Regions from separate parts of the Halomonas sp. AOP7-B1-5 genome, predicted to be linked through region 2. Evidence: riboswitches for the same ligand, from Rfam matches in the RefSeq annotation. Region 2 holds a riboswitch; each other region holds the start of a gene.

Region 1 (10,285 bases), on a different contig from region 2:
GGTATCGTAGTCGATCTTGAAAATGGCGAAGTGCTGTACTCGGAAAACGCCGATGCACCACGTTACCCCGCGTCGCTAACCAAGATGATGACGCTATATCTAACCTTTGAAGCATTGGAAAACGGCGATCTAGGCCTTAATCAGGCACTACCCGTGTCCGCTCAGGCCGCCGCCATGCCCGCCACAAAACTGTGGCTTTCGGCGGGCAGTACCATCCCTGTGGATACCGCTATTCGTGCCCTGGCGGTACGTTCTGCCAATGACGTCGCCGTTGTACTCAGTGAATCGCTAGGCGGTAGTGAACAACAGTTCGCCCGCATGATGACCGAGAAGGCGCGCGATCTCGGCATGACGGCGACCACCTTTCGTAACGCCTCCGGCTTGCCTGATGATCAGCAGATGACCACGGCCCGCGACATGCTCACTCTCTCGGTGCGCGTCATTCAAGATTTCCCTCAGTATTATCATTATTTTGGTCTACAAGAATTCACCTATCGTGGCACGCGCCACACCAGTCATAACCGCTTGGTGGGCAGCTACCCCGGTGCCGATGGGCTAAAAACGGGCTTTATTCGCGCCTCTGGATTTAACGTGGCAACCACCGCCGTACATGACGGTCGGCGTATGGTCGCGGTAGTGATGGGCGGTTTTAGCGCCTCCTCTCGCGATACGCATATGGCCAATCTGTTGGATAGAAGCTTTATGCGCGCGGAGTTGCGTGATCATCGCAGCTGGCTTGCGGATACCAGTTTTTCACAGGATTACATGAGTTTCCCGTCAGCTACTCCGCCGATCGCGCCTTCGCGTCCCGCACCGGTTTCCCAACCTAGCCAAATGCTCGCCCGTGTGGACACCACCACCATTTCACCTAGCCCAAGCGCGATGGTTGATGAGCGTCTGGCCAAGATGACCGTTGAAGGGCCGAGCGAAGCCTCAGCGGCATCGAATTCCGACCCTTTACAGGACTTTATTCAGCGCGAACGTATCATTGAAGCACCGCCAAGCGGGCACTGGGGTATTCAGGTAGGTGCGTTTAGTCAAGAAGCTCAGGCGCAGCAGCTGGCCCAGCAGGCAGCTCAGCGCTTAACCCAGAATTTATCCGGGCGTATTGCGGTGGATACCCTTGAAGGCCAAACGCCGGTTTACCGTGCCCGTTTGGTCGCCTTGGATGAGCACCATGCCCGTGAAGCCTGCCGAGAGCTTCTGCTGCAGGGCATGGAGTGCATGGTGGTTAACGCCAGCCTTTAAAACTGTGATGCACTTTAAAGCTGTGATGTACAAAGCAGAGCAAAGCCCCCGCTAACGCTTGGTTGATTAGCGGGGGCTTTTGTTTTTAAGCCGTACCAACAACCTGGGGGCGCGCGTGACAGCGTCATTAAAAGGCATTCTTTTCATGTGCGCAGGGGTGCTTTTTTTGTGCCTCGGTGATGCCATTGCCAAGTGGTTGGGGGAAGTGCACTCCCCGCTGCAGATCATCTTCTTTCGTGCCCTCGTATCGCTGCCGCTGATTGTATTATTGGCCTACACGTCGGGCGGGCTGAAAAAACTGCGCACCAAGCGTCCTGTCGTGCATTTAGTACGTGGATTGATCTACACGGCGTTGATGGTGAGTTTTGTGATGGGCCTAACGCTATTACCTCTGGCAGAAGCTACCGCGATTGCCTTTGTCGCCCCGTTATTTGTCACTCTGCTATCAGTCCCCATGCTCGGTGAGCGGATTGACCGGCCTGTCGTCATCTTTTCGCTTATTGGGTTTGTGGGCGTACTGGTAGTCGTCAGGCCGGGCGGCGATGCGTTTCATCTAGGGGCGCTGATCATGCTGGCCGCGGCGCTGTTCTATGCGTTGATGATGATCACCGCACGGCGCTATGGAAGCCAGGAGCATCTATGGGCCATGGTATTTTATATGATGCTCGTGCCGTGTGTGATCACCGGACTGTGTTTGCCCTGGGTATGGCAAACGCCTGAACCGCACCACTGGCTGGGGTTTTTGGCTTCGGGCGTATTAGGCGTGAGCGCGACGGCGTTTTTAACATTAGCGTTTCGCTATACGGCGGCGGCCATTGCCGCGCCGTTTGATTACACCGCCATGCTATGGGCCGTGGCGCTTGGCTGGTGGTTTTGGGACGAAACGCCAGATAGCTGGGTATGGGTAGGCAGCGTGCTGATTATCAGCAGCGGCCTGGCAATTGCCTACCATGATCGCCGAACAACCTTGAAACGCCGCCCCTCTGCATGAAGGTGATAAAGCGGACTGCTTCAGGCAAACGCATATACATCCATCGCCAGCACTCCATGCTCGACACTATGGTGCAGCTGCTTGGCATCGCCTCCTGCGCCCATTGCCACCAGCAACGGTTGAAAATGCTCGGGGGTTGGATGGTTTCTGCGAGCTTCGGGAGCGTCCTGCCAGTCAAGTAATGCGTCGCGGTCATTACTAGCCAGTTTGCTATCGACCCAATCTGCGAACTCGCCCACCCAGTCTGGCATAGCGCTGCCCATGGGCATTGTCTCGTACAGATTGTGGGTCAAGCTGCCCGAGCCAATAACTAAAATACCCTCGTCGCGCAGCGTGGCAAGCTTACTACCTAGCTCGGCAAGCTCCTGATTGGACCAGCGTATGGGCAGTGAGACAGACACCACCGGGATATCTGCTTTGGGAAACATAAGCGAAAGCGGTACCCAGGCACCGTGATCGAGCCCACGCTCGACACTCTGGGCACCGAGCAGTGCCGCCAAGCGCTCGGCCAGTTCAGGCTCACCCGGCGCAGGGTACTGGCACTCGAACAGCGCCTGCGGAAAACCACCAAAGTCGTGAATGGTTTCCGGCCAAGCCGTGTTGCTTACCTTGAGCGCAAGGCTCTCCCAATGAGCAGACACTACAACGACTGCCTTGGGTGCCAGCGTTTTGCCCAGCTCGCGCAGAAACTGATGTGCTGGGGTCGGGGTGAGCGCCAGCATCGGGGAGCCGTGGGATATAAACAGGCTAGGTAACATGATGACATCTCCTAACGGTAGCCCCGACGCTCGGGCTGAGCGCCAAGGCAAAGAATAGGGCTTTCAAAAATGGAGCTTTCACAACTAGCGGAAAAAACGACCCAGGCTGAAGCTTCCGCTACCTAATCCTGCTTGAACCAGTAGCGCAACGGTCCAGAACAGCGGGAATTCCCAGCCGCCGCCTTCATTAGAGAACATCCAGCCGTTGCCCAGGTGGATCGACGTGGCGCCCAGCAGGAGCGGTATCATGGCAAGACTAACCCAGCGGGTGTAAATGCCCAGTATGAGCGCTAAGCCGCCGCCCAGCTCTCCCAGAATGGTCAGGTAAGCCAGAAAGCCGGGTAAGCCTAACGATTCGAAGTAACCCACCGTCCCCGGCAGTGTAAAAACGAAGACCTTAAGCAGGCCGTGGGCCAGTGCCATTACGCCAAGCGAAACGCGAAGTAGTGCGATGGCGTGGGGTTGAATATTCGCAGGCGCAGTCATCGCGGAAGAGGGTGCATTCATGAGGATATCTCCATTGGGGAACGATGTTTCAATGAAGACACTTTACGTGGCTATGACTGAGAGATAATCGACGTTTAACGAACATCACTGTTGCGTAATAGGCGACAATCCCATGTCACGCTCCCAGTAGGGTGGGTCGCCCCAGGCAGCCGCCAAATGGTCGATGAAGCGCTCTACTTTGGCAGGTAGAAAGCGCCGGGCTGGGTAAAGCGCATGAATATCCAATATTTTTGGCGCTAGTTCGGTTAAAACCGGGATTAAACGCCCTTCAATAATGCTTTCAGTCACCAAAAAGCTCGGCTGATGAGCGATACCCAGCCCCGCTTCGGCAACGTGGGTTAATACATCACCGTTATTGCTTTCAAGCGGACCGTGAGTGGACAGCGTGGTATTGCCAAAACGCCAGTCGCCAGGGGCCGGGCCATTACGATAATGCAGGCACTGGTGTTGCTTTAAAGCTTCTATATCGGCAGGGACGCCATGTTTAGCAAGGTAGCCAGGCGAGGCGCAAAACAGCATTCGGCAGCGTGTCAGGCGGCGCGCCACCAGGCTTGAGTCCGGCAGGCTGCCGATGCGGATTGCAACGTCGTAGCCCTCTTCGAGAAGATCCACGCGGCGGTCGTTCAAGTCCAGGCGTACCTCCAGGCCAGGATGCTGGGCCATAAAGCTTGCGACCAGAGGAGAAAGGTGGCCTACGCCAAAGCTCATGGGCCCATTGATGCGTAATCGGCCGCGCATCTCAGAAACGCCGCTGCCGACATCGGCGGCGGCTTCATCAAGCGCTTGCACAATTGTCTGTGCATGAGCCAGATAGCGCTCGCCCTCCGCCGTTAAATGCAGGCGCCGCGTGGTGCGCTGAATGAGCCGTACTCCCAGCGTTTCCTCAAGCGCCATGACCAAGCGCGAAACCCGCGTACGGGAAAGATTTAATGCCTCGGCGGCGCGCGTGTAGCTGCCCAGTTCGGCAACTCGCATAAAGGCGACTATCGGCTCAAGCTGATGCATAAAATCGCGTCACTTAAAGGCTGGGCCGGGTAAAAAGGCGAGCAGCCTGATAAGGGGCGGGCTGGCCACAAATAGCTGAAATAACCGCCAGCCCATTTGTACCGGCACGGAAGACCTGCTCGCTATGGTCGGCCTTTAACCCACCGATGGCAACGCTGGGAAGAGGCGAAGCAGCCGCCAGCTGTGCAAGGCCTTCGAACCCGATAGGTAACGCATGGTCACGTTTGCTCTGCGTGGCAAATACCGGGCCCAGCCCCACATAGTCTAAAAGCTCTACCGGGGCCGCTTGAAGCTGCGCAAGCGTGTTAATGGAAAGCCCGATAATAGCGTCTGGCCCCATTGCGGTGCGCGCCTGTTGAGCGGCGGTGTCGCTTTGCCCGACGTGTAGCCCATCCGCACCGCTTTCCAGCGCGACCACCAAGCGGTCATTAATCACCAGCGGCACACCGCTACCGGCCAGGGCGGCCTTGAGGCGTTTAGCCTGCTTAATCATAGCGACATCGCTTGCCTGCTTATCACGCAGCTGAACAAAGCTTACGCCACCCTCGACGGCCTCAACGACCGTGCGCTCAAGGCCATAGGGTTGGCATAAGCGGGCATCCGTCACCAGATAGAGCGAAAGATCAAAGTGCATTTAACCTTTCTCCAGGCCGGTGAACGTATCAAGATCGCTTGGCGTCAGTTGATAAAGCGCATCCAGAAGCGCCACTTGGAAGCTGCCGGGGCCGGTTGCCAGCGCTCCTGCGCGCTCGCCTGCCACGCCAAAGCTTGCCAGTGCCGCCACGGTCGCCACTAACGGTGTTTCAGGCCGGGCGGCGATAAATGCCGCTACGGTGGCGCTCAATGCACAGCCAAGAGTAGTTACACGTGGCATTAACGAATGCCCGCCGGTTAGCCGCCAGTGCTGGGTGCCATCGGTCACGAAGTCATGCTCGCCGGTCATGGCGACAATACAGCCTTGCCGGTTAGCCAGGGTAATAGCGGCGTCACGCGCCTCGTCGATTGACGCCGTGGCATCGACGCCTCGGCCCTGGTGGGTGAGGCCCGTCAGCGCGATAATTTCTGAAGCGTTGCCCCGAATCACGCTGGGTGCCAACGCCAGCAACTGCTGGGAAAGAGTTTGCCGGTAGCATGTGGCACCCACAGCAACCGGATCAAATACCCACGGAATGTTATTTTCCTGCGCTGCCTTCGCCGCCTGCTGCATGCCCTCGGCCCAGGTTGGCGAAGGCGTGCCGATATTAATCGAGAGCGCCCCGGCCAAGCGGGTAAATTCGGCAACTTCCTCGACGGCATGCAGCATGGCGGGGGAGGCGCCTACGGCTAACAGGCAGTTAGCGGTACTGTTCATCGCCACAAAATTGGTAATACAGTGCACCAGCGGTGTCGTGCGTTGCACGGCGAAGAGAGCCTCGCCAAGCGGGAGTGATGTCATAGCCACCTCACAGCGTAGATCGGGTGCGAAACGACACCGCGACTTCCTACGCCGGTATTATCCGGTTCAGGTTCAAAGGGTGCGTCTCAGCTCGATGATCTCAAGCGCCCCTGTCGATAGGGCTACTATCTTAGCCTGGGGAGGAGGTGTAAAGCATCAGTGACGTCTAGAGCAGCTGCCGTCGTTCATACAGTTCTTCAAAACCGTTCTTCACAACCGTTCTTCACTACGGTCTTTTCACGACGATTATTCAAGACAGCCGCAACGCGCTAATAAACCAGATCCAGAGCGTGTTGGCGCAGAATGTTCAGGGTGGTTACTTCAAGCGCTTTCTCATGCGTACCGGATAAAATGACCGGCGGCGCCACTCCCACGTTAGCCGCCTGCTGCCAGCGGCTGGCGCATAAGCACCAGCGATCACCGGGCGATAGGCCGGGAAAGCCAAACTGGGGTTTAGGCGTGCTTAAATCGTTGCCCTGCGCCAGGGAGTAGGCAAGAAACTCCTCTGTCATAATCGCGCAGATGGCATGGATCCCTACATCTTCAGGACCAACACGGCAAAAACCATCGCGGTAAAAGCCCGTTTTGGGTGAATGGCAACAAGGCGTCAGGGGTTCGCCCAGCACATTTAAATCACGCGACATGTCGCCTCCAGAGTGTCAGGGCTAGAATAATGGGTATCCTGCCCACATGGTGTGTAACCACAGTTTCATCAAGCGATGGTTGCGTTTAACTATAGGCTTGTACACTGTGTCAGTTTTGTCAAAGATAACTGCTAAATCGAATCATTTAGCAGCAAAATGCGTAAGGATCCTAAGATGAGTTTTGAAGGCGAGCAGTATCCAGGCGTTGCACCCGTTGCTCCGCAGACCCAGGGTTTTCGTTTAAACCATACAATGCTGCGGGCGAAAGACCCTGAACGGTCGCTGGCTTTTTACTCGCAGGTATTTGGTATGCAGGTACTGCGTCGGCTGGATTTCGAAGAGATGCAGTTTTCGCTCTACTTCTTAGCCAATCTGGAAGCCAGCGATCAGGTGCCGGAAAATACTCAGGCGCGTACCGCCTGGACCTTCAGCCAGAAGGGCCTTTTAGAGCTTACCCATAACTGGGGGACTGAGAGCCAGGAAGACTTTGCCTACCACGATGGCAATGCCGAGCCTCAGGGGTTTGGGCATATCTGCTTTAGTGTGCCGGATTTATCAGCCGCCCAGGCGTGGTTTGACGAGCACGATGTGACATTCGTAAAGCGGGCCGATCAAGGCAAAATGAAAGACGTCGTGTTCGTCAAAGACCCAGACGGCTACTGGATTGAAGTCGTCCAGGCCGACCTAATGGCGGCGTCGGGCGACTAATATGGCACATTTGCTGTTTCGACTGCGTCACGTCACCGATGAAGAAGCCATGGAAATTCGCGCCTTACTCGCCGAGCATCGCTTTGATGTATACGAAACCCAGGCGGGGTTTTTCCGCTTGGGGGTCGATGCTATTTGGCTACGCGATGAACGCCAGCGTGAAGCGGCCGAAACCGCCCTGGCCGCCTATCAGGTAGCGCGCTTTAACCATGCTCAGCGCGAATTACACGAGGCCCAAGCGCAAGGAAACGCGCCAACGCTTTGGCGACGGCTCCTCGAGCACCCCGTGCAAGTCGCGTTAGTGCTCATCGCGGTGGGGCTGATTGTGGCTCTTACGGTAGGCCCTTTTTTAGGCTTACTGCGCGGTTAGCGCCTTTGCCGTTAGGCCGCTGTCAGGTGGCCGCGTTTAAGGTACATCCTGACGCCCTCGCTGCCGGCAGTTAACGCAGGCGTTGCACCCGTCGGGTAGCGGCACCAGGTGCCAGCCGTGTAGTGGTGTGTGCTATCGCTTAGCGTGCCTTCCAGAATAAACAGTTCAAGCCCGCCTTTAAGCGTGGGGTAGGCAATTGAAGTACCCGCCGCCCAATGTTCCAGGCTAATACGTTCCTGCTTGAACGTGTGGAGCATCTTGTAAGCAATGCGAGGCCTTCGGTCGGGCTGCCAGGGTAGCCGGTGGGCCGGTACGGCCAGCTGCAGCGTATCGTTGGGGTCAAACTGATGCAGTTTGACGAAAATCAGCGCGCCTTCATCGCCAATCTGCGGCGTATGGGCGGTACCGATCGGATTGCGCAGGTAGCTTCCCGCCGGGTAACGGCCATGCTCATCGGCGAAAACGCCTTCCAGCACCAATATTTCTTCACCACCGCCATGGGCGTGAGGGGCAAATTGACTATTGGGCGCATAGCGCACCAAGCTGGTGGCACGGGCTACTTCGTCGCCGACCCGGTCCAGCATCATGCGTTCAACGCCCGCACTGGGGGCGTCTACCCACCGGTACTGCTCCGGGGTCACGCTGACAAACTGAGAAAAATCGGCATTCAAGTGCATGATGTTAGCTCGGTAGCGGATGAATCTGCACAGTCTCGATAGATCACCCGGCAATTGCAACCAGCTATTACTAAACAAAGCCCTGACTATTTGCATAGCCAGGGCATATCACTCTTTAAGGAGTGTCCATCAGCGCGGTCAGGATATGATGGGCGGCCTCGATGCGGGCCTGGTTAGGGTAATTGCGATTCGCCAGCATAACGATACCCATCTGCTGGCTGGGTACAAAAGCCACATAGGCACCAAAACCGCCGGTTGAGCCGGTCTTGTTGAACCACACGTCCTGGCTTGCCGGTAGCGGCGGCTGTAAGCGCCTCGCTTCGTTGGCTTCTAAAGCCATCTCAAGCGAATTGCCGGCGCGTAGCTGATCAAGCGTTACCGGATAGGCATATCGCTCCCAGCCCAGGGCTTGGGTCATATCACCCATACTGAAATAGCCCATTTGCGTTGTCTCTAACGTTTCACGCAGCGTCTCGTCCAGTGCTGAACTATCCATGTGGGCTTCAATGAACGTCAGCATGTCTGCCGTATTGGTCTTCACGCCGTAGGCCTGGGCATCCAGCAGGCCTGGGTTTACCCGAACTGCCTCATCGTCTTTCGAGTAACCATAGGCATAGTGTGGCTGCTGTTCTTCCGGTACTTCCAAGTAGCTGTGCTCAAGCCCAAGCGGTGAGAACACATGCTCTTCCATTAACGCCGCATAAGGTTCGCCAAGCCGCTGCGCCGTCAAATAGCCGAACAAACCAATGCTCGGGTTGGAATACTGTCGGTGAGTGCCAGGGGCATAGTCCGGTTGCCAGTGGCGATAGTAGTCGAGCATTTCGTCTTCATCTTGCACGTCATCGGGAAACTGCAAAGGCAGCCCGCCCGCCGTGTAGGTGGCAAGTTCCACAAGGCTTACGTCATCAAAAACGCTGCCTTCAAGTGCCGGCAGGTATTGGCTGGCAGAATCGTTTAACGGCAGCGCACCGCTCGCCTGCGCGTAAGCGCCCAGCGCTGCGGTAAAGGTCTTACTGACCGAACCCAACTCAAACAGGGTGTCGGCTGTTACCGGGGTATTCGCCGCTTGATCGGCGACACCATAGTTAAAGTAATACCGCTTGCCATCAACACTCAGCGCCACGGCCATACCCGGAATACGATGTTCCGCCATTAGCGCCTTTATGGTGTCGTTGACCAGCGCATCTATCTGAGGATTATTCTGCTCATCAGATGCCCAGGAAAATGAGCCGATAAAGAGCGAACCTGCAATAATAAGACCTGTTTTCGCTGCAAATATCCTGTTCATATAAAAAACCTAGTAGTCAGAGGTTAGTGATGAATGGTGTTTTAATGGTCTGGATGGCGAGTAAGTTACGGTTAATGGCGCTGCCTGACAAACAGCGATATTTTGTACGCGCCATTAGAAAAATTAGGGGGTAAAAGAGTGCGTCCTTATTTGCCACTAAAAGCGCTGCGTGCCTTTGAGGTATCGGCTCGCCATTTGAGCTTTACCCGCGCTGCGGAGGAGCTCTGCGTAACCCAGGCCGCCGTTAGCCATCAGGTTAAGCTGCTGGAAAGTCAGCTCAAGGTTCCGCTATTTACCCGCTTGCCCCGCGGATTAATGCTGACCCAGGAGGGCGAGGGGCTGTTGCCGGTATTAAGAGACGCTTTCGATCAGATCACACACACGCTAGAGCAACTAGGCGAGAGTAATTACCGTGAAGTGTTAAACGTAGGCGCAGTGGGTACGTTTGCGGTGGGCTGGCTGTTGCCCCGGCTGGCCGATTTTCAGGAAAAGCACCCCTTTATCGATCTACGTCTTTCCACGCACAACAACCGTACGGACATGGCCGCCGAAGGGCTTGATTTTGCCATTCGCTTTGGCACCGGCGCCTGGCACGGTATTGCCGCGCAACCCTTGCTGCCCGCATCCTTATCCGCGATGTGCACACCGATAATC
Region 2 (10,285 bases):
ACGGTCGCCCCCGGCAGGGCATCAATCCCTCCCGTTACAATCCGGCTAACATCGCCGCCTGCATGGGTATCCATCAATTGAAGTGTATGGATATTTTTCAAGGGCGTTGCTCCTGAGCGTTCGTTAGGGCAAAAGGAGCGCCATGGGCATCCCACTGCGCATCGGGCACGATGACGATCTTACCGAGATAATTGCTGCCTCGATTAACAAAATAGCGTTCGGCGGCATGCAGCTCTGAAAGCTTGAAAGCGGCGTGAAGGACCGGCTTGAGCTCACCATGGCGAATCCAATCAATAAGCTGCTCGGCTTCTTCCCGGGTACCGTGAGAAACGCCAAATATCTGGACCTGATAAAGGTAAATACGCGTCCACATGATTTCGCTAAGGTTACCGCCACTCGCGCCTGCAATTGAAAGACGTGGATAGGTTTGGCGGCTCTGCATATCGACAATCATGGTGTCGATAAACAAATCGGTCATATCACCACCGACTAAATCCATCACCGCGTCAATCGGCTTACCGCTGGTAGTGGCCAGCACCCGATCCACAAACGTAGGCAGGTCGCCGCGGTCAATCACCGCTTCGGCGCCTAGCGCCAGCAGCGCATCGGCTTTATCGGGCTGGCTAACCGCATAGGGAATGGCCCCGACAATCCGGCAAAGCTGAATCAATGCGGTGCCCACACCGCCACTTGCACCGCTTACCAGCACGCGCTCGCCCGCTTCGACCTGGGCCGATGTCATCATGTGATAGGCCGTCTGGTAGGAGCACATGCCCATGGACGCAAGCTCGGTGTCATGCAGTTTAGGATTATCGACATGGTGAAACTGGTCTGACGGTACGGCAACATATTCAGCGTAGCCGCCGTCAGCACCATGGCCATAGTAATCCGGGGTCAGGTTGATGTCCCGACGCTCATCGGCATAGATATTGAAATCAAGCAGACCCCGCTGACCGATTCGCCCGGCATCCACGCCTTCGCCCACTGCCACAATCCGCCCCGCCACGTCAGCCCCCTGAATGCGCGGGAAGGTTAACGTGGGTGTACCGCCCATAGCGAAAGAAGTAACGTCGCCCTTCTCCTTGGTGGGATAAAGGCCTTCGCGGGCTTTGCGGTCGGTATTGTTTTTCGCAGTCGCCGTTACCTGAACCAGAACATCACCCAGCCCAGGCTTGGGAGTCTCGACGTCTTCTCGGTAATGCAGCTCTTCAATGCCACCATGCCCAGTCAAGAGCATGGCAGCCATCGTGGTAGGAACAGCAGCAGATTCAGTCATTGGGCAGGCTCCCTAATGCAAAGGAATAAGGTAACTGCTCGACCATAACAAACTCTGGCCGCTGCTTAAAAGCCTACTGAACTAGAACCAGCCTCTTCGCTTGAATAGCCAAATCAGCACTACAGCCATCCCGACCATGGCGCCCCATACAAAGAAGTAGCCGTAGCGATAGCCCAGTTCCGGCATGTACTCAAAGTTCATCCCGTAGATACCGGCAATAAACGTTAAGGGGACAAAAATCGCGGTAATCACCGTTAGAACACGCATGGTGATATTAAGCTGGTGCGATGAAATGGAAATATAGCCGTCGACCAAATCGCCGCAAATGTCGTAATACATCTGAGTCAGCGTATAAAGCCTTTCAAAACGTTCGGCCACATCGTTAATGGCATGCAGCGTTTCGCTTTCTTCGCGGGGAAGATGCTGATAGTCGTAGGCCGTTAACTCTTGGGTAATCCCTTTATGATAGTTAAACACGCGGCGCATTTTGACCAATCGAGAACGGTAAGTAGTAATCTTACGCATTAATACGTCGTTACCGTTTGCGAGCAGCTCATCCTCTAAATCGCTCAGTTCCGACTCAAACTCAAGCAGACTATCGATATAGTAGCCGGCTGAGGTATACATGATTTTTAACGCTACCTGCTCAGGCGACTTGGCTAAGAGTGCCTTACCATGCTCTTTTAACAATCGCTCAACGCTCATGGCAAGGCCTGAATGTAGCGTGACTAAAAAGCGCTCGCCGATAAAAAAGCATACCTGCTGAGGGACAAAATTAAGTTGGGCATCAAATGAAGAGATACCCCGGTAGACAATCAGCGTGTGATTATCGAATTCTTCGATTTTAGGCGGCAGGCGCTCTTTATGAGCATCCTGTATCGCCAGTGGGTGACACTCAAATTTTTCCAGCAGGCGCTCGACCGTCTCTTCGTCTTCGCCCTGCATATCTATCCAAATGTGGCTATCGGGTATTGTTTGCCACGTCGCAAAGAGCTGCTCGTCGCCTTCGTAAGTGGTGCCATCGGGTGTTGTCACAATGCTGCGAATCATACTCTTCCTTGAATTCTTTAAAATAATACGCAGCTTACGCGATGCGTACCTATGATATGCGTACCTTTGATATACGTAGCTATGATATGCATACCTGAGCTTTACCCGCGCGTTTTGCTTCATACATCGCAACATCGGCACGTTTAAGGAGTTCTTGCGCCGTTTCATCTGCGCCCGGCGTATAAACCGCAACGCCAATGCTAGTACTTACGGTTAACACGGCCTTACCAATGAGCAGCGGCTGTTCAATAGTATGAATGAGCTTTTGCGCTATAGGTTTGATCGCATCCAGCGCAACGCCCTCAAGCAGCAGAACAAACTCATCCCCGGCCCAACGTACAACAAAGTCGGTTTCCCGGGCAGAGGCCGTTAATCGCTTGGCTATTTCGCGTAGCAGCTCATCGCCAACCGCATGGCCATAATTATCATTAACCTGCTTAAAACTATCCAGATCCATAAACAGTACGGCTAACGGCTTTTGTGAGCGTCGCACACGAGCCATAGCGTCAGGCAAGCGTTCGTCCAGCGCCCGGCGATTGGCCAACTTGGTTAGTACATCTTCGCGCGCCTGCTGGTCACGCAAGCGTTCAAGCTGCTGGCGTTCGCTGATATCGTGGATAAACAGACTACGCCACTGCCTACTGTGAAAAGAGAGCGATTTAAAGCGAATCTCAACCGGTAAGCGACTGCCATCTGATCGGTGTGCTAAATGAGTCACCGGTCCTTTTTCAGCCTCACAGGGTAAGCCATCAGGCAGTATAAGCTGGCTAATCGGCTTGCCCAAGGCCTGCTCGCGCGACCAACCAAACATGGTGGTGGCAGCTAAGTTCCAGTCCAATACGCAGTCGTTTGCATCAACGCTCACATAGGCGTCGTAAGCGGTTTCAATGACCAATTTAAGCTCATGAGTACGCTGTTCGATTTGCTGTTCAAGACTATGATGAAGCTTAATCAGGGCTTCCTGAGAGGCCTCTTTTTGTTTCTTCTCACGATTGAGTCGCTCACGCAGCTGGATTTCCTCAGTCACGATATCGGCAAGATCCTGCAACGTGGAAAAATCGCTTTTACTGAGTTTTCGTGGTTTGGTATCTATCGTACAGAGAGTGCCTAGCACCAGTCCCTTGGTGGTTTTTAGCGGTATTCCTGCGTAGAAACGTACCCCATTAGGCTTAGCCACCAGTGGGTTCTGCGCAAATCGGCTATCAAGACAGGCATCCTCAACGACCAAAGGGGCAGATTCGGCAACTGGGTAGGCGCAAAAAGCGATATCACGTGGCGTCTCAAGCACATCCAGACCAACACGTGATTTAAACCACTGGCGTTTGGCATCAATCAGGGTAATCGTGACACCAGGCACACTAAGCAGCCTCGCGGCAAGCCGGGTAATACGGTCAAACACTGGCTCGCTGGGCGTATCGAGCAGTTTAAGCTCGTAAAGCGCCTCTAGGCGTGCTTTCTCATCTGACGGTATAGGATAACTCATTTAATACTTCACCCAGGTCGGTAGGTGTTTTGTCCATCATAGCGTGAAATAATTTTCACTGCCCAACCGCCTTATTGCTCGTCACATACGCGAGCACCACGCTTACCGTAGTGGAAGCTAACAACGCTCCTAAAAACGGGCCGAGCGTGGGAACGCTATTGGGGAAGCTTGCAGCCATTATACCGGCACTTAGGCTTTCTTGACCTATCCATCCCGGCAAGATAGCGCCCATTAGTCCAGCCAAACCGCCACCAATAGCCGCAAGCGGCGTCATGCGTTGCCATAAACCGAGTAGAACAGGCACGACAATGGCGGCGCACAGTAAATCGGCGATTAAAAAAAGGCGTAGGATCGACAACCCCTGAAGCGCGACAATCACCACCGGCACCATAAGTAAGACGGTCATCCAACGCGTGAGAGTGATGGAAACACCAGGCTTTTCGCTGCGCGACACAATCAGCGAGGCAATACCACTTTGCAGCGTATCCACACTCGATGCCACCAGCGTGACCGCCAGCACCAGGGCCACCATGGCTACCCAAGAGGGCACGTTATTCAATAGCGCAAAAAAAGGCATCGGGGGCTCACCAAGCGCTATTCCACTCATGGCCGCCACCATGCCCAAACCGCCAATCACCATTACGATGACTACCGTGGCAATTCCGCCCATCCAGGCGCCCCGCCCCAGGCTTTGATTATCACGCGCAGCCCATACTCGCTGCCAATAGCCCTGGTGAAACAGGTTGGCCGCAGTGACCGCAATCACCAGCGTTAACGACACACTAAGTGCACTGGATGTGGGAATGGAGGGCAGCACCGCACCACTGGGCATTGCGGGCAGGTGCCACAGGGTGACGCTTGAAACGATCATCAACAGGGCAACCAGTAGCCACGCCTGCCAGCGGTCGGTCGCAAGGCTTGCGCGCAGCCCGCCGCTTACCGTGTAAAGTAGTGTAGCGAGGGTAACGCCAATGATCACCCAGTTCGGCGGCACGTCAGATAGCAGTGACGTAATCGCCCCAATGGCGGTTAATTCAGCGGCCAAAAAACACGCCATGTATACCACCGAAACCAGCGTTACCCAGTGGCGAACGCCCCGGCCATAGCAAGCGTCGGCAAACTCCGCGATGCTGCGTCCCTCGGGCAAAGCGCGGCGAATAGCCGGCCCATAGAGGCCAAGGACGATAAACGGAAGCGAAGAGCCAAGAGCGTAACCTGCCAGTGCCAACGGGCCGGCAAAGGCGCCAATTTCTGGCGGCGCAAATAATATCCATGCCCCCATCCCAGAGGCAACAAAAGAGAGCCCTAGCGTAGTGCTGGTTTGTGAGTTTCGCGCGGTGACATAGTCATCTAGTGAGCCTTTTCGCCCACGGGCTTTAAAGCCTAAAAATGCAAAGCAGCAGAGCGCCGCGCCTAGCATGGCTGACGTTAGGTATGGCATGTCGCACTTCCTCCGCCGGTTCTAACCGGATCAGGTTCCAGGGTCTGCAACAGCATTCTCAGCCACACAATGTGGCTCCCCTGGCGACAGTGAATTGAGAGCGTATCCTGATTGAAATTCAACGAACCGTCAAAACTGAGTGACAATGTTCCCCACTCGCGCCTGCGGCTATGTATGCTATGCGCTAAATAGCTAGAATGAAAAGGGCTTACTTCTCCTATTCATTCGCTACAACGTTGCTTAAACTAATAAAAATTTGGAGTATTACCTGCATAGCGGCGTTGCCGCATAAAACTGGCTTACTGCCGTTCGCGCCATAACAACCATCAATGCCAAAAGCGCCGTGTGAATATACCTATGGCGCGCGCATAGGAAATTGCCATGTCGTATACCGAAGCCAAAGAGCATACCCAAGGTCGGCTCCATACTCTATTTGCTGATCCTTATCGTGCATTTGAAAACAACACCGATGAGCGCCAGCTTCACGTTCGTGTAATGCTTTATATGCTGTTGGCGCGACCGATGGCACGCGGTGACATGACGCTTCGCGTCATTCATGGCTGGGAAAACGGTGGTTTTGAACCAGACGACCTACAGCATGCCGACTACGCTTTGCATGATCTGGCTGATTTTAAGCGGGTTGTAAAATACTTTGAGAAGGCCGCGCAACAAAATGTCCCTCTCCCGTCAGAAAACCCGACCGTTCTAGCAGACCCTCTCGCCCATGCTATCGCCGACGCCAAAGCTGAAGGGCAAATGCTTGCCGATGATATACGCACAATGCCAGCAAGCTGGCCCGCCTTTGAAGGCGGGCTCGCCCTTTATACGCTGTTTAAAATGTATCACCGCTTGGTATATGGGGAAGACGATGTCTACCGCTGCTCACAGTGCAAAACTCCGCACGGCCCCCGTGAAATCCATGAGTTTCATCTGGAAGAGGGTGAGTTTGCACTGTTGGTGCCGCTTAGCGGGCAGGTAAAAGCGTCGCCCTCGCTACTGGTTCTGCATGAGAGCCAGCTTAACCCCATTGAAAAGCTGCTTGAGGAAAGCTTCAACCTGCTGCAGGACTTTTAAGACACTCTATACCAGCACGGGCTCCTAAAAAGGAGCCCGTGATATCTAGTTAAACGCTGTCAGGCTTGGCTAAGCGTCAGCGCAATCATAAGCCCAAGCACAATGGCTTCTGACTTGATGAAACATAGCTTCTAGCTTAATGAGATAGTGCTATTGATGCCGCTGGAAACATTTTCAGGCTCAAACCAGCGCGCGGTTACTGTTTTGGTTTGTGTCCAAAACGCAATAGCCTGCTTACCGTTAGGCCCTAGATCGCCCAGTTTTGAGGCCCTTGAGCCGGTAAAGCTAAAATAAGCAACCGGCACCGGAATCGGCACGTTAATTCCCACCTGCCCCACATCAATATCCGTTTCAAAACGCCGCGCCACCCAGCCGGAGTTAGTGAAGATAGAAGTGCCGTTGCCGTTAGGGTTGGCATTGATAAACGCAATCGCCTCATCAAGCGTTTCCACATTGACTACGCAAAGTACGGGGCCAAAAATCTCTTCACGGTAAATGGTCATCTCCGCCGTCACGTCGGTAAAGAGCGTCGGTCCGACAAAGTTGCCCTTTGGGTAGCCCTCTACTTGGCAGTTGCGCCCATCAACCAGCAAATTGGCGCCTTCCTTTTCGCCCGCCTCAATTAAACGCAGCACACGATCCCTAGCAGCGGTTGATACGAGTGGCCCTAAATCGGCATCCTGCTGAGTGCCTGGGCCGACTTTCATCTGGCGCGCGGCTTCCACGATATCGTCAATCCACTGGCGCGCCTCACCGACCAGCACTAAGACGGAATTGGCCATACAGCGCTGTCCGGCGGCGCCAAACGCCGACCCCAGCAGGTTATTAATCGCCTGGCTGCGATTCGCATCAGGCATCACTACACAGTGATTTTTCGCGCCCATCATGGCTTGCATGCGCTTGCCTGCATCGCCCGCCCGCTTGTAAAGCAGCGACCCCACATGGGTTGAACCAATAAATGAAAGGGCTTTGATCGTTGGGTGATCAGCGATCTGATTGGCAACCTCGGGACCGCCATGCACGACGTTTAACACGCCCGGCGGCACCCCCGCTTCATGGGCCAACTCCACCAGACGCATGGTAGAGCTGGGATCCTGCTCGGAGGGTTTCAAGACAAACGTATTGCCCGTGGCAATGGCCAGCGGAAACATGAAGCAAGGCAGCATAATGGGGAAATTAAACGCGGTAATACCCGCACCGACACCTAGCGGCTGGTGAAGCGTATAGACATCTACTTCACTAGCGGCGTTTGCAGCCACTTCGCCTAGCTGAAGCGAGGTAATCGAGCAGGCATGCTCAACCACTTCTAACCCGCGCCCCACTTCGCCTTTAGCATCCGGTAGCGTCTTGCCATGCTCTTCGGTGATTAAAGCGGCCAGCTCATCGGTATTATCCCGAATCAACGCCTGTAGGGTCAGCATGATACGCATACGTTTGCCAAGCGGGACGTTGCGCCACTCTTTAAAGGCCTCCTGCGCACTGGCAATCGCGCGCTCTACCTCTTCTGCGGTACAAAAAGGTACCCGGGCCACCACTTCCTGAGTCGCTGGATTAACCACATCACGCCATTCCTGACTCTGTGACGGGACGGCCTGACCATCAATGATCATGGAAATTTCGCGAACGGCCATTGCGTTGCTCCTGTCTTATGATTGTTCGTTGTGGAGACAGTCATTATCACTGCCTTTGCGGTGTGAACAGGGTATAGCAGCAAGTTGACGTAAACGTCAATTAGCTATTAATGCAATTGCTGATTGGCAATGACACAGCACAAAAAGAAATCGTGAGCGTGCGCTTAACCGCTTGACCTGCCTTGCCAATAAAGGATGATAAAGCGTACGACGATGGAGATGGCGCTTTGCCTTATCAGAAACAAGCCTTCACTGCGGTGATTACCCACAAGCTGAGCCATGCCGGCCTGTGCATTCTGACCCTGCTGCTCTGGTGCGCCACTCCATCTTCTCCGGCCGCTATTGCTACCGGCGTCAACAGCTCATCCACGCATGCCGATCAGCGCGAAGCGCTGCTGCCGCTGGCCACACAGAGCCATTCATTACGAATTCGCGGCAGCAAGCCCCTGACCGCCGACACCAATGACGCGGAGACGGGCGATGCGGCCTTGCCTGCTTATGCAGCCCAGGTTGTCTTCGCCCGCTCAGGCAGTTGCACTCTGTCGCGTTCAATTACGCCACGGGCAGATAGCCTATCCATATGCCTTCCACCTAGCCGCGCGCCTCCGGCTGCCTAACCGATTAGGGTACTCTCAGAATTTCATTACTGCATGGCACCACGGTTTAACGCGGCGCCCATTTATATCGTTTGCTAGGAAGCGCGTATGTTTCAGGTGGATCAACTTATTTTAATGGCAGCGATCCTGCTGCTGATCGGCATAATCTCAAGCAAACTTTCGGCCCGCTTGGGTATGCCGGTGCTGGTTCTGTTCCTGGGAACCGGCATGCTGGCTGGGGAAGCGGGTATTGGCGGGATCAGCTTTGATAATCCTATTTTGGCACATGCCCTGGGTACCTTGGCGCTGGCCATGATTCTCTTCGACGGCGGTCTACAAACGCCGATGGCTTCAATTCGCATGGTTTGGAAACCCGCATCCTTACTGGCAACGGCTGGGGTTCTCATTACATCAATGATTACAGGTGCAGCAGCGGCCTATATTCTTAATCTGCCGCTGCTCGATGGGTTATTGTTGGGCGCCATCGTAGGGTCGACCGATGCGGCGGCCGTTTTTTCGCTGCTGCGTAATGCCGATATCCATATCAACAAACGGCTTAAGTCGACGCTTGAGATCGAAAGCGCCTCGAACGACCCTATGGCGATTTTCTTGACCATTGGACTGCTTGAAGTTCTGGTTAACGATATGCCACTTGGCGTGGGCTTATTGAAGCTATTCGTGATGCAGATCGGGGTTGGCGGCGTCGTGGGTTTATTAGTGGGCTGGGCATCGGTTCAAATAATCAATCGCATCCAACTGGTAACCTCAGGGCTTTATCCCGTGCTGGTGGCAGCCTGTGGCCTATTTGCCTTTGGTGTCGCAGCTAATCTTGGGGGCAGCGGCTTTCTGGCGATCTTTGTGGCGGGGGTGATGATCGGTAACCGTCGCATCGCTTTTCAGCGCAGTACCTTCTTGTTTCATGATGGCTTGGCGTGGATGAGCCAGATCGTCATGTTCGTTGTGCTGGGCCTGCTTATCAATCCCATGTCACTGCTGGACGTATGGCTTGAAGGCCTGATGATCGCGGCCATTTTAATACTGGTGGCCCGTCCGCTTGCCGTGACGCCTATTCTTAAAATGTTCGGCTTTACCAACCGTGAAACCGGGTTGGTTGCCTGGGTAGGCCTACGTGGCTCAGTGCCCATTATTCTGGCTATATTTCCGCTGATCTTTGGCCTGGAAGGCGCGGAGCTTATCTTCAACGTGGTTTTCTTCGTGGTGTTAATCTCCGCTACCCTTCAAGGCACAACCCTTCCCTATGTGGCGCGTAAATTAGGCCTTACCGTCGCACCGCCCATTGTGCCTGCCGCAAGCCTTGAAATTACGGCACTGGAAGATGTTGACGCCGATATTGTGGAGTACCGCTTAGGCGATACCGCAAGGGCCGTCAATCGACGGTTATCCCAAATTGCGCTACCGGATGGCACGGTGGTGGCGATGATTACGCGCGGCAAGGATGTCATCCCACCGCGTGGCTCAACGCTACTTCAGGCAGGCGACCACCTGTTTGTCGTTTTACGCCCTGATATTAGGCCTTTTGTTAACTACGTGTTTGCCGAGGGCGCAAGTATTACCAGCGGCGAATTTCCTGATCAAACCTTACGCCTTAAGGGAAGCACCAGTGTCGGCGAAGTACTTCACTCGTATGGCCTTACGTTAGATGATGATATGACATGCACACTGGATAAGCTGTTGCATGAACGCCTGCCCGATAGCCCAAGCGAAGGCGATGAA
Region 3 (10,285 bases), on a different contig from region 2:
CCCGTATCAGGCTGGGTCTGCTCAATTTTCATATCTATTCCGTTGCCATGGCTGGTAACAATGAGTTCCACGGGCAAACGCTTATCACGGCGACGGATAAAGCCGTGATGCAGGTGATTGGTATGGAAGGGGTCCATCACGTTTTCGATGGCATCGAAGGCGCGCCCCCGCCAAGTGCCCTGCTGCCACCAGAAGTGATCCAGCGCCGGATTGCCTAGATCCGGTGGGAATGCTGGTTCAGCGGGCGCGGCATCCGAGAGCGCGACAAAAATCCCTCCATGACGCTCCAGTACCCGCAATGGCGTTGCCGCCAGGCGCGCATCGCAGGCGGTTTCGACCTGACATCCCGGCACCTCGGCGCAACGTCCATCGCGAGCAAAACGCCAGCCGTGGTAAGGGCATTCCAGTGTGCCATTCATCACACGCCCTTCGGATAGCGGGTAGTTGCGATGAGGGCAGCGGTCCACTAACGCCCCAACGCCCTCGTCAGTCCGAAAAAGAGCGATGGGCGTATCGCAGCACATTACCTTGCGCGCTTTTCCGCGCGGCATATCACGAGACAAGGCTACCAGATGCCACGCATCCAGCACCGCTTGGGGAAAGCTCATCAGGGCAGCTCCTCGCCGTTCCATTCCAGATCATGAGTGGTGGCGGCGTTGGTAGAGTGTTGGTGAAGAAGGCCGTTAAGCGCGAAGCCTGCCGCGTCGGCCAGGGCACCGACCAGTACCCAGCGGTCACCTGGGGAAGAGACCGCATCCCGGCCTGCCCGCAGGCAGCGCCACCAACGGGCCAAACGGGCATGGCGGAGCGCCGTAGGCAAGCCCAACAGCCACATGGCCGGGCCCAGGTAGCGTATGGTGGGCGGCGTATCGGGGGCCGGTATACCATCGCCCATCGCCCGGGCAAGGTGCCCTGCGCCGCCAAGCAGGTGTACACCGCTGGTTGCCCGCGGGTTGCATTCAAGTAGAAAGGGCCTCTCGTTGACATCAAAGATGGCATCGCAGGCGAACTGACCGTGCAGCCTGGCGCTGGCCGCCAACTGGATGGCCAGCGTGTGAAGCTTGGCATGGCGCGATGCGTCTAGCGGCTCAAACGCATAGCTGGCGCCGCCCGCCATTCGCCAGCGCGAGCAGTAAGCACTGAACGCTGTGAGTTGGCCATGATGGGCAACGGCGTAAAAGCAGGCCTCTTCGCCATGGATATACGCCTGAGCCATCCAAGGCTGTGCGGGGTCCAGGCACAACTGGGCAAAGCGAGCCGCCTTCGGGGCAATCAACGCTCGATCACCAAAGCGGCTAAAGCGTGGTTTAAACACCCATTCGTGGCAGGTCGTGCGATACGTCGCGAGCTGGTCGGCGCTCTCTATGGGCTGGCTTTCGGGTACCGGCAACCCCGCTTGCTGGCAGTGGCGTGCGAAGCAGAGCTTGTCGTGAAGCGTGCGTAATGTCTCGAGCGAAGGCGCCATTAGTCGGTCGCCCAGCCAGTCATGCAAACTGGGCGCCGCTAAATGGAACACCTCTTCGCAAGTGGGTATCACCAGCTCAATACGGTACTCCTCGACCAGCGCCCTCACCCACTGACGAAACGCACCGCCCTGCTGCCGAGGCGCGGGATGACGATGTAGCCGGACGGGCAGCGTCGAACAGCGTGCCATTCGCGCGGCGGCGCTGTCCGCCAGGTGCACCTCCCAGCCAGCAGCGGAAAAATCACGAGCAAGCTCAAGCGCCGCCACCGAGCGCGCGCCGGTAATCAACACCTGCCTAGCCATGATGGCTGACTACGCGGCGACGTTTGGGGCCTTGCCAGCCCGTCAGGTCACGCACCACTTCAACCGGCACCGGCAATTGGCACTTACTGATAAGCGTGGCGCTGGCACGCTCGGCGTCGCGGGCCAGGCAGTGGGGCGAGAGATGCAACACCACGCGCTCAAACCGGGCCTCCGCCTGCCAGAGTGCATCACCACCCAGTGCACTCTCCATTGCGGCGACTACCTGAGGCGGCGTTACGGTGCATTGGGCGAAGCGCCATACGTCGCTCACTCGCCCTTGGGGCGGGTAAATGATGCGTCCGGCAAATCCGCAGGGGCAGGAGGAGGCGCCAAGCTCTATATAGTCATCGCCGCGTACACGCACAATGGGCTGACTGACCCGGCGCAGATCGGTAATGATCGGCCGATAGCCCGGCGTGCCGGGCACCGGTTCAAGCTCGATGATCAGCGAATGATCATTGAGATGCAGATGACCATGGGCACACTCGGCACCCAAAAAACCTTCGGTGGCTTGATAGATCGATCGCGATGCACACCCCAGCCGCGTGGTGATGGCGTCGCGTTCGGCCTCTCCCATTGGCTCGCTGCCCACAAACAGATGGCGCAATGTCGGCAGGTTCATGCCCGCCTCTGCCAGTGCGGCCAGGCGATGAGGCGGCGCAATCAAAATCGTGGGTGCAAACGCCTCCAGCGCGCTGCGCGTCTGCTCGTTTGAGTCGTTCAATGGGAAATGACCAAAGACGAAGCGCTTGCGCTGAACATCACTGTAGAGAGCGTTGCTGGCGCGCAGATGCAGGGCCAACCGCTGGCGGGCCAGCAGCGCGCGAGCGGGCAGCAGCCGCGCCAGGCTCTGGCCCAAATAGTCGGCACGCTCTTTGGAAGTGGCCAAAAAGAGCCCGCGGGCAGCACCGCTGCTACCGGTCGACCAGCCGGCTGAAAGCGACCCCGTTGCCAGGCCCTGCTCGGCGGCATCCGCCATGGCATGCAGCGTTTTCGTGCTCAGGCCAAGACTGTTCCAGGCGCCGTAGTCAGCGCGCAGAGCGGCTATTTCGGTAATCGGGACCGCTTCCCACGGCCCCCAGGCAACCGCCGCCAGCGCAGGAGTGCGCGCCAGCACCGGCTGTAGTTGCCTCCATTGGCGAGCACGCCGCGCCTCCAGCTGGCTAGACGAAAAACGCAGTGCCCGGCGGGTGCGCATCCAGGCGGCAGCCAGTTGGTCAACGCGCATGGGACTCTCGAAAGCGTTGCGCACTCTCGGCACAATGCGAGGGCAGAATGGTAAGTTCAGTGTTGTGCTCGGCGGCAGCGCATAGCTTGGCAAGGGTAGCCCGATAGCAGCGAGTGTTCCCCAACAGCGCGGTGGTCAGCCGTGGCGGCGGGCGGCGCTCATGAATCGACTTGCCGAGCCACACGGCATCGGCGGCTAGCAGTATGAGCTGATCCTGCGTGGTGCGCAGCGCCAGCCCCCAATGCCCCACACAGTGCCCAGGCAGCTCGACGGCCAACAGGCTTCCATCGCCAAGAATATCGCGCCCCTCACTGAAGGGTGCAAAGCCACTGGGCAGCGTGACCGCGGGGGCTTCTTCAAAAAAACGGGCGTTGGCATCAGCGGCCTGAGGCACCAGCGCGGGAAGCAACCCCTGACGCACCCGTTTGAAACGCCCGGGCGCGCGCAGCTCGGTCAATCCAGCGCGGGCGCAGTAGATGGGCCGCTCGGCCAAGTGGCGCATGCCGGCAACGTGGTCGCCGTGAAAGTGCGAAATAATGGTCGCAGTAATATCGCTATCGTTGATGCCATGGGCGGCAAGCCAGGTATGCCAGGCGTGTTCCGCGCCCACCTCAACTGGCGTCGCCCAGCGGTAGAAGCGTTCCGGGAAAGGGGTCGTCGCCTCCAGAAATGCAGGGTCGTAGCCGGTATCGAACAGCAACAACCCGCGGGTGGGATGTTCAATCACGCCTACTAGCGCGGGAAAATCCACCGGGTTGAAACGCCCGCCGGAGAGCGTTGCGGCTTCGGGGTGGCGGCAAAGGCCACGCGCCAGCCACCGAAAACCAACGCGAATCATGAAGCCTCCTGCAAAGCTAGCTGCTGCGCTTGCGCCAGCAATGTGGCCATGGCATCAAAGCGTGGCTGATAGCCCAACAGGTGTCGGGCGGGCGCCAGGTCAAAGGTTTGCGAATAGGCAAGGGTGGCCAACTTGTAGCGAGTCAACATCGGTTCGTGTTCGGCGCGGGTCAGCATTCCCCACTGCTCCTGAAGCACGGCCATCGTACGGGCTAGCCCTACCGGTAATGAAATGAACCGTGGGGATTTGCCCAGTGCCCTGGCCAGCCGATAAGCCACGTCATGCACCGTAACGGGCTGGCCACCGGAAATATTGATCGCCTGCCCGGCAAGTTGTGGCGTGCGGGCTTCGGCTTCACAAATTGCCCATGCCGCATCGCGCAGGTCGGTCAGCTCGATCAGCGCTCGCCCTCCTCTGGGTAGCGGCACTCGCGAGCGCCCGGCCAGTTCGGCAAGTTTGGGGAGAATCACGCGATCCCCTGGGCCGACCAACGCGCGGGGGCGAATGGCACAACAATGCAGAGCGTCGCGCCGCGGCGCCAGAACGAGCCGTTCGGCGGCAAGTTTGGTGCGCGCGTAGTGATTGAGTGGCGGCTTCGCGGGCTGGCTCTGCTCGTCAATCAGAAGGCGGTCGCGGTAGGCGGCAAAAATCGACGGCGAAGAGACCAGCACAAAGCGTAACGCGCCGCTCTGCGCCGCAGCGTTGAGTAACTGTTCGGTCATTGTCACGTTGTGGCGCTCAAAGGCTTTTTTCGGCCCCCAGCTGGCTGACAAGGCAGCGGCATGAACGATGCTATCCATGCCTGCCACAAACTGCGCCAGATCGGTTTGCGGGTGTGTCAAATCCGCCGCGATAAACTCAGCCCCAAGTGCCGTCAATACCTCGCCTGCGGCGTGTGAGCGCCCGGTTGCGCGAACTTCGTGCCCGCGCAATAGCGCCTCACGGGCCAATGCCATGCCAAGCCCACCAGTGGCTCCAGTGATCAAGAGACGCCGACTCATACGCGCAGCACCATAGCGCTGGCGCTTATGCCTGCCGCCGTGCCCAGCAGTAAAAGATAATCACCCCGCTTGACCGCACCAGTGGTCAGCGCATGCGCAAGCACAGTGGGAATAGAGGCAGCAATCTGGTTGCCGGTGGTGGCAAAGATATTGATCACACGCTCACTGCGCGGTGCAAATAGCCGCCGCACATGCTCGACGCCCGGCGCGCTAGCTTGATGGCAGACCACACAGCTCAGCTCGTCGCGGGTGATATTAGCCTGCGCCAGGGCTTTATCGATGACGCCAGGTAGCGTCTTGGCAGATGCCTTGAAAATTCCGAAGGCATCCATTTTGAAGTAAGCACCTTCCTTCAACGCCTCGAAGCCCTCTTCGATGCGCAGCCTGGTGCCGCCCGCGCGTAGCTGGGCAAGGCCATGGTGTGCCCCATAGGTGACCGATGCACTTCCATATAGCCCCTGCTGCTGATCGTCGCTTGCTTCGATCGCCAACGCCGCTGCGCCATCGCCAAAAATAGCGCGCGTTTTGGGATCATTGGGGTTTAACCCCGCCGAGGCGATATCGCTGGCGAACAGGAGTATCCGCTTCCAGCGCCCACAGGCAATGCCCATAGCAGCCACGTCCAGCGCGGCTATAAAGGAGAGGCAGGTCTGATTGACATCGAAACTGGGTACGCCAGAGTACCCAAGACCAAGATGATACTGCACCAGAGCGGCCGTAGAGGGAATGGGCTGCTCCATCACACCACACCCGCCGATGATCACATCAGGCAGCTTTTCACCCCACCCTGCCTTAGCCAGTGCCTCTCGGGCTGCGCTGGCTGCCATCATAGAGGTAGTTTCATCACTGCCAGCGACGTGGCGAACAGCAATGCCAAACTGGCGCTCGGTCCAGCCGGGAGCAAAGCCCTGCTCATGATCAAGGGTAAGGGAGGTAAGTTGATATTTGGGTCGGTAACTACCCCATCCCACAATGGCAAAATCGCTAGTCATCGGTTTCCGTCTACTCAGTTCGCTGACCTACTTTAAACCGTACTTTCGTCTAAAAGCGACAAAGCTACTCATAAAATTAGCCCGCACTAAATGACTTGATTCCATCTCAGTGCTGAACCAAACTGCTTTTAGCGCAGCCTGTGGCTGTGCGTAACGCTTGACGGGGTGCCGGTAACGCCGGCTGAGATGGTGCCGATTCAATAGCACTGATCCCGTTGAACCTGATCTGGTTAGGACCAGCGTAGGGATCAAGCGACATGCAGATATTACAGGCAAATATCGTTCTGCCCCTGTCTCTCCCCGCTTGTCCTCCCTACTCGCTCTATAGGGAGAACACTCATGGCTAAAACGACTCACTTTCTTGCCGAAACCGCCGAGGTAGATGCTGCGGCTATTACTCCGCTGCCCGGCTCGCGCAAGATGTATCTTGAAGGCTCACGCCCGGATATCCGCGTGCCGTTTCGTGAAATCACGTTATCGCCCACCAAGACCACCGGCATTGATGAGGAAAACCCGCCGCTGCTGGTGTATGACACTTCCGGCCCCTACACCGACCCCGCAGCACAGATCGACCTGCGCCAGGGCCTGCCAGAACTTCGCCGGGCGTGGATTGAGGAACGCGGGGATACCGAATTTCTGGAGGGGCTGTCATCGGAGTACGGCAAGCGCCGCGCCAACGACCCGACCCTTGCCCAACTGCGCTTCGATTTAAAACGCACGCCGCGCCGGGCACTCTCTACAAAGGACGGGCGGCCTGGGAATGTCACCCAGTTGCACTACGCCCGCCAGGGCATCGTCACCCCGGAAATGGAATTTATCGCCCTGCGCGAGAACCAGCGCCGCCAAGCGCTGGGCGATGCCGAGGTGGAGCGAATCTTGGGCCACCAGCATCGCGGCCAGAGCTTCGGCGCCAGTATTCCGGAGGAGATTACGCCAGAGTTTGTGCGCGATGAAGTCGCTCGCGGCCGGGCGATTATCCCCAACAACATCAACCATCCGGAAAGTGAGCCGATGATTATTGGGCGTAACTTCCTGGTCAAGATCAACGGTAACCTGGGCAACTCGGCGGTCACCTCGTCGATTGAAGAGGAAGTCGACAAGATGACCTGGGGCATCCGTTGGGGCGCAGATACCATCATGGATCTCTCCACCGGACAAAACATTCACGAAACCCGCGAGTGGATTATTCGCAATTCGCCGGTGCCGATTGGTACGGTGCCGATCTATCAGGCGCTGGAGAAGGTTAACGGCGTGGCTGAGAACCTGACCTGGGAGGTGTTTCGCGATACGCTGATCGAGCAGGCTGAACAAGGCGTGGATTACTTCACCATTCATGCGGGCGTGTTATTGCGCTATGTGCCGCTGACCGCTAACCGGGTAACCGGTATTGTCAGCCGAGGCGGCTCGATTATGGCCAAGTGGTGCTTGTTCCACCATCAAGAGAGCTTTCTTTACACCCACTTCGAGGAGATCTGCGAGATCTGCAAGCAGTACGATGTGGCGTTCTCACTGGGTGACGGCCTGCGCCCCGGCTCGATTGCCGATGCCAACGACGAAGCGCAAATGGCAGAGCTGAAAACCTTGGGCGAGCTGACCCATATTGCCTGGAAGCACGATGTGCAGGTAATGATTGAAGGCCCTGGCCATGTGCCCATGCACTTGGTAAAAGAGAACATGGATAAGCAGCTTGAGTACTGCGATGAAGCACCCTTCTACACGCTTGGGCCGCTGGTCACTGATATCGCACCGGGCTACGACCATATTACCTCGGGCATTGGGGCTGCGATGATCGGCTGGTTTGGCTGCGCAATGCTCTGCTACGTCACCCCAAAAGAGCACCTCGGCCTACCCAACAAGGATGATGTAAAAACCGGCATTATCACCTACAAGATTGCCGCCCACGCGGCGGACTTGGCCAAGGGCCACCCGGCGTCCCAGCGGCGCGATAACGCGCTCTCCAAGGCGCGCTTTGAGTTTCGCTGGGAAGATCAGTTCAACCTGGGGCTGGACCCGGACACCGCGCGTGAATTTCACGATGAAACCCTGCCCAAGGATTCGGCGAAGGTCGCGCACTTCTGCTCCATGTGCGGGCCCAAGTTCTGCTCGATGAAAATTAGCCAGGAAGTCCGTGATACCTACCGCGACCGCACGCCGGACAGCGCAAGCGACGCGGAGTCAGTTAAGCGCGGCATGGAGGAACAGGCGGAGAAGTTTCGCCAGGAAGGCAGCAAGCTGTACCAGGAAGTATAAGATAGCGGTGTTATTGACATCATAGCGTTTGAATATGGCTCTTGGGATTCAAAAATCTCAAGGGCCATTTTTATGTTTACTTATAACAAGCGTAATAACGGCACGCTTTTTAATTCTTAACGCCGACCAACATGATCTGAGTCAGCGGTTAATGAATTAGTTAAGTAAGTATTAAAATTACGGCTAAGAAATATTTTTACACACTCAACCTAAAGATAATTTAGTAACACTCGTGTATGGTTCTCATTTTCATGGGTTCTGTTCGTAATGGCGAACCTAAAATTAAAACCTGTCATACACAAGACGGATTTCAGATGAAGACCAAACTTTCGATAGCGATTACTCTTGCTTTGATCAGTGCAGGCCTGATCAGCGGCTGCAGCGATGATAACGAGCCAGCAGCTACAGATTCACATCAGGAAGCACCGAAAAACAATGCGGCTCCCATGCTGAAATATATTCCGGCTGATTCGCCCTACTTCATGGCATCGCGTGAAACGCTATCGGAACAGGAAGCCTTTGCTATCTATCAGAGCACTCAGCCCATGACTTCCTTTGAGTCTGACCTTGATGAAATGCGCGCTGCATTGCCTCATGTTCAAGACGATGACGTTCTATATACATTCATGACGCTAGCCATCGCCTTGGGTGAAGAGCTGATCGGTGTAGAGTCAATTGAAGATGTCCATGCGCTCGGCATGAAAATGAGTCCCCAGGCTGCGCTTTATGGGTTGGGCATCTTGCCTGTCTTGCGCATGGAGCTGCAGGATGAAGGAGCTTTCCGCACCACGCTGCAGCGCGTCCTGACGAAAGCCGATATTACCCTGAGCAAGGCAACTACCAATGATACCGAATACTGGGTTCTGACGCCTGAAGGCCAACTCAAGATAATTCTGGTCATTAAGGACCAGCAGCTGATCGTATCGGTAGTACCGGAAAATGCCAGTGATGAGCTACTAGACCAAGTGCTCGGAAAAACACTACCTGACAGCAATATTGACGATACCAACGCATTGGCAGAGCTGGAACAGCGCTATGATTTCACACCTTACGGTGCTGGACTACTCTCCTCTTCACGCCTGCTGGATGAACTGAGCACACCTACACATCCTGGTACGCTGGCGCTGATGGAAGCGGTTGATGAAGAGCCGCTGAATCTGTCTGGCTGCCAAGCCGATATTGACCGTCTCACCGGCCGTTTCCCTGGGTTAGCAATGGGCATAAGCGAGTATAATACTGATCGCGTGGAGACGAATTTCATCCTGAGAACCGATGAGGGAATTGTCAGCGACCTGCGTGGCCTGACCACCCAGGTGCCGGGGCTTGGCAGTTCTGCAGGCATGGCCAACTTTGGGTTGAATTTGGACCTTCCTGTGCTTATCGAGACCATCCAAAAATATGCACGGGAATTGCGTGAAACCCCCTTCAGCTGTGATGAGCTACAGGACTTGAACAACTCCTGGAGAGATATCAGCATGGCGATCAACAACCCAATTACCATGATGATTGGTCCGTCGCTTTCGGGTTTCCATGCGCGTCTTGATAATCTAAAAATGGTGAATGGCGAGCCTGTCATTGCCGGCATGCTGACTCTTGCTTCTCAAAATCCGATGGGTTTGTTATCCACCATCAGTACCTTCATGCCAGAACTACAGGCTCTTGAGCTAGCACCTGGCGGAGAACCCCAGAAAATAGAAAGCATGATGTTGCCGCCAGAAGCACCGGCGATTTATGCCGCTATGTCTGATACCGCCATCGTACTGGGTGCTGGTATCAGCGACCAAGCGCTTCTCCAGGAAGGGCTTGATGCTCCTGTTTCCGAACGTGACTTATTGGCCTATGGGTATCTGACGGGTGAGTTTTACCGTTCACTGGCCGATATAATGGAAAAGTCGCCATCACCGGAAGTATCACAGTCTGATATCGAGCTGTTTAGGCAGTATGGCAATACTTTCGAGAATATGGAGTACTGGATGGAAGTGGGTGATGCGGGCGTTGAAATGAGCTTCTCTGTAGAACTCGTTTCTCCGTAAAGCTTAAACGCGTAGATAGTTCAAAAAACAAACAGGGGCCAATGGCCCCTGTTGTCGACGTATTATGCTAACACGGTAAAATTACTTTTTCTTGAGGTTCTCCTTAACCTCACCTTTACCTTTTTGAGCTTCGCCTTTAGCCTGCTGCGTTTTGCCCTTGGCCTCGGTTTTTTCG

What was found. A riboswitch is a leader RNA that binds a small molecule or an ion and turns the genes downstream of it on or off. The one in region 2 is predicted to bind thiamine pyrophosphate.
Region 1: another riboswitch for thiamine pyrophosphate. It lies ahead of thiM (hydroxyethylthiazole kinase); the one in region 2 lies ahead of ACT3XD_RS10005 (sodium:solute symporter).
Region 3: another riboswitch for thiamine pyrophosphate. It lies ahead of thiC (phosphomethylpyrimidine synthase ThiC); the one in region 2 lies ahead of ACT3XD_RS10005 (sodium:solute symporter).

Annotation. Positions count from the first base shown of each region.
Region 1 covers NZ_JBQTDC010000003.1:120,298-130,582, forward strand. Annotated here, with positions in the region: gene ACT3XD_RS02865 (D-alanyl-D-alanine carboxypeptidase family protein) at 1-1,248, shown strand, start outside; gene ACT3XD_RS02870 (DMT family transporter) at 1,364-2,239, shown strand; gene ACT3XD_RS02875 (dioxygenase family protein) at 2,260-2,997, opposite strand; gene ACT3XD_RS02880 (DoxX family protein) at 3,082-3,504, opposite strand; gene ACT3XD_RS02885 (LysR family transcriptional regulator) at 3,589-4,509, opposite strand; gene thiE (thiamine phosphate synthase) at 4,523-5,143, opposite strand; gene thiM (hydroxyethylthiazole kinase) at 5,144-5,944, opposite strand; TPP riboswitch at 5,971-6,066, opposite strand; gene ACT3XD_RS02900 (DUF2237 family protein) at 6,214-6,588, opposite strand; gene gloA (lactoylglutathione lyase) at 6,763-7,296, shown strand; gene ACT3XD_RS02910 (DUF6164 family protein) at 7,298-7,666, shown strand; gene ACT3XD_RS02915 (cupin domain-containing protein) at 7,678-8,343, opposite strand; gene ampC (class C beta-lactamase) at 8,459-9,631, opposite strand; gene ACT3XD_RS02925 (LysR family transcriptional regulator) at 9,770-10,285, shown strand, end outside.
Region 2 covers NZ_JBQTDC010000016.1:72,984-83,268, reverse strand. Annotated here, with positions in the region: gene ACT3XD_RS10025 (proline racemase family protein) at 1-101, opposite strand, end outside; gene ACT3XD_RS10020 (zinc-binding dehydrogenase) at 98-1,276, opposite strand; gene corA (magnesium/cobalt transporter CorA) at 1,358-2,326, opposite strand; gene ACT3XD_RS10010 (sensor domain-containing diguanylate cyclase) at 2,406-3,809, opposite strand; gene ACT3XD_RS10005 (sodium:solute symporter) at 3,865-5,250, opposite strand; TPP riboswitch at 5,240-5,342, opposite strand; gene ACT3XD_RS10000 (hypothetical protein) at 5,632-6,324, shown strand; gene ACT3XD_RS09995 (CoA-acylating methylmalonate-semialdehyde dehydrogenase) at 6,456-7,955, opposite strand; gene ACT3XD_RS09990 (hypothetical protein) at 8,183-8,572, shown strand; gene ACT3XD_RS09985 (potassium/proton antiporter) at 8,660-10,285, shown strand, end outside.
Region 3 covers NZ_JBQTDC010000020.1:60,773-71,057, reverse strand. Annotated here, with positions in the region: gene ACT3XD_RS11460 (aromatic ring-hydroxylating oxygenase subunit alpha) at 1-608, opposite strand, end outside; gene ACT3XD_RS11455 (ATP-grasp domain-containing protein) at 608-1,768, opposite strand; gene ACT3XD_RS11450 (cell division protein FtsA) at 1,761-2,996, opposite strand; gene ACT3XD_RS11445 (MBL fold metallo-hydrolase) at 2,986-3,834, opposite strand; gene ACT3XD_RS11440 (NAD-dependent epimerase/dehydratase family protein) at 3,831-4,835, opposite strand; gene ACT3XD_RS11435 (3-oxoacyl-[acyl-carrier-protein] synthase III C-terminal domain-containing protein) at 4,832-5,827, opposite strand; TPP riboswitch at 5,979-6,092, shown strand; gene thiC (phosphomethylpyrimidine synthase ThiC) at 6,167-8,077, shown strand; gene ACT3XD_RS11425 (hypothetical protein) at 8,392-10,110, shown strand; gene ACT3XD_RS11420 (CsbD family protein) at 10,192-10,285, opposite strand, start outside.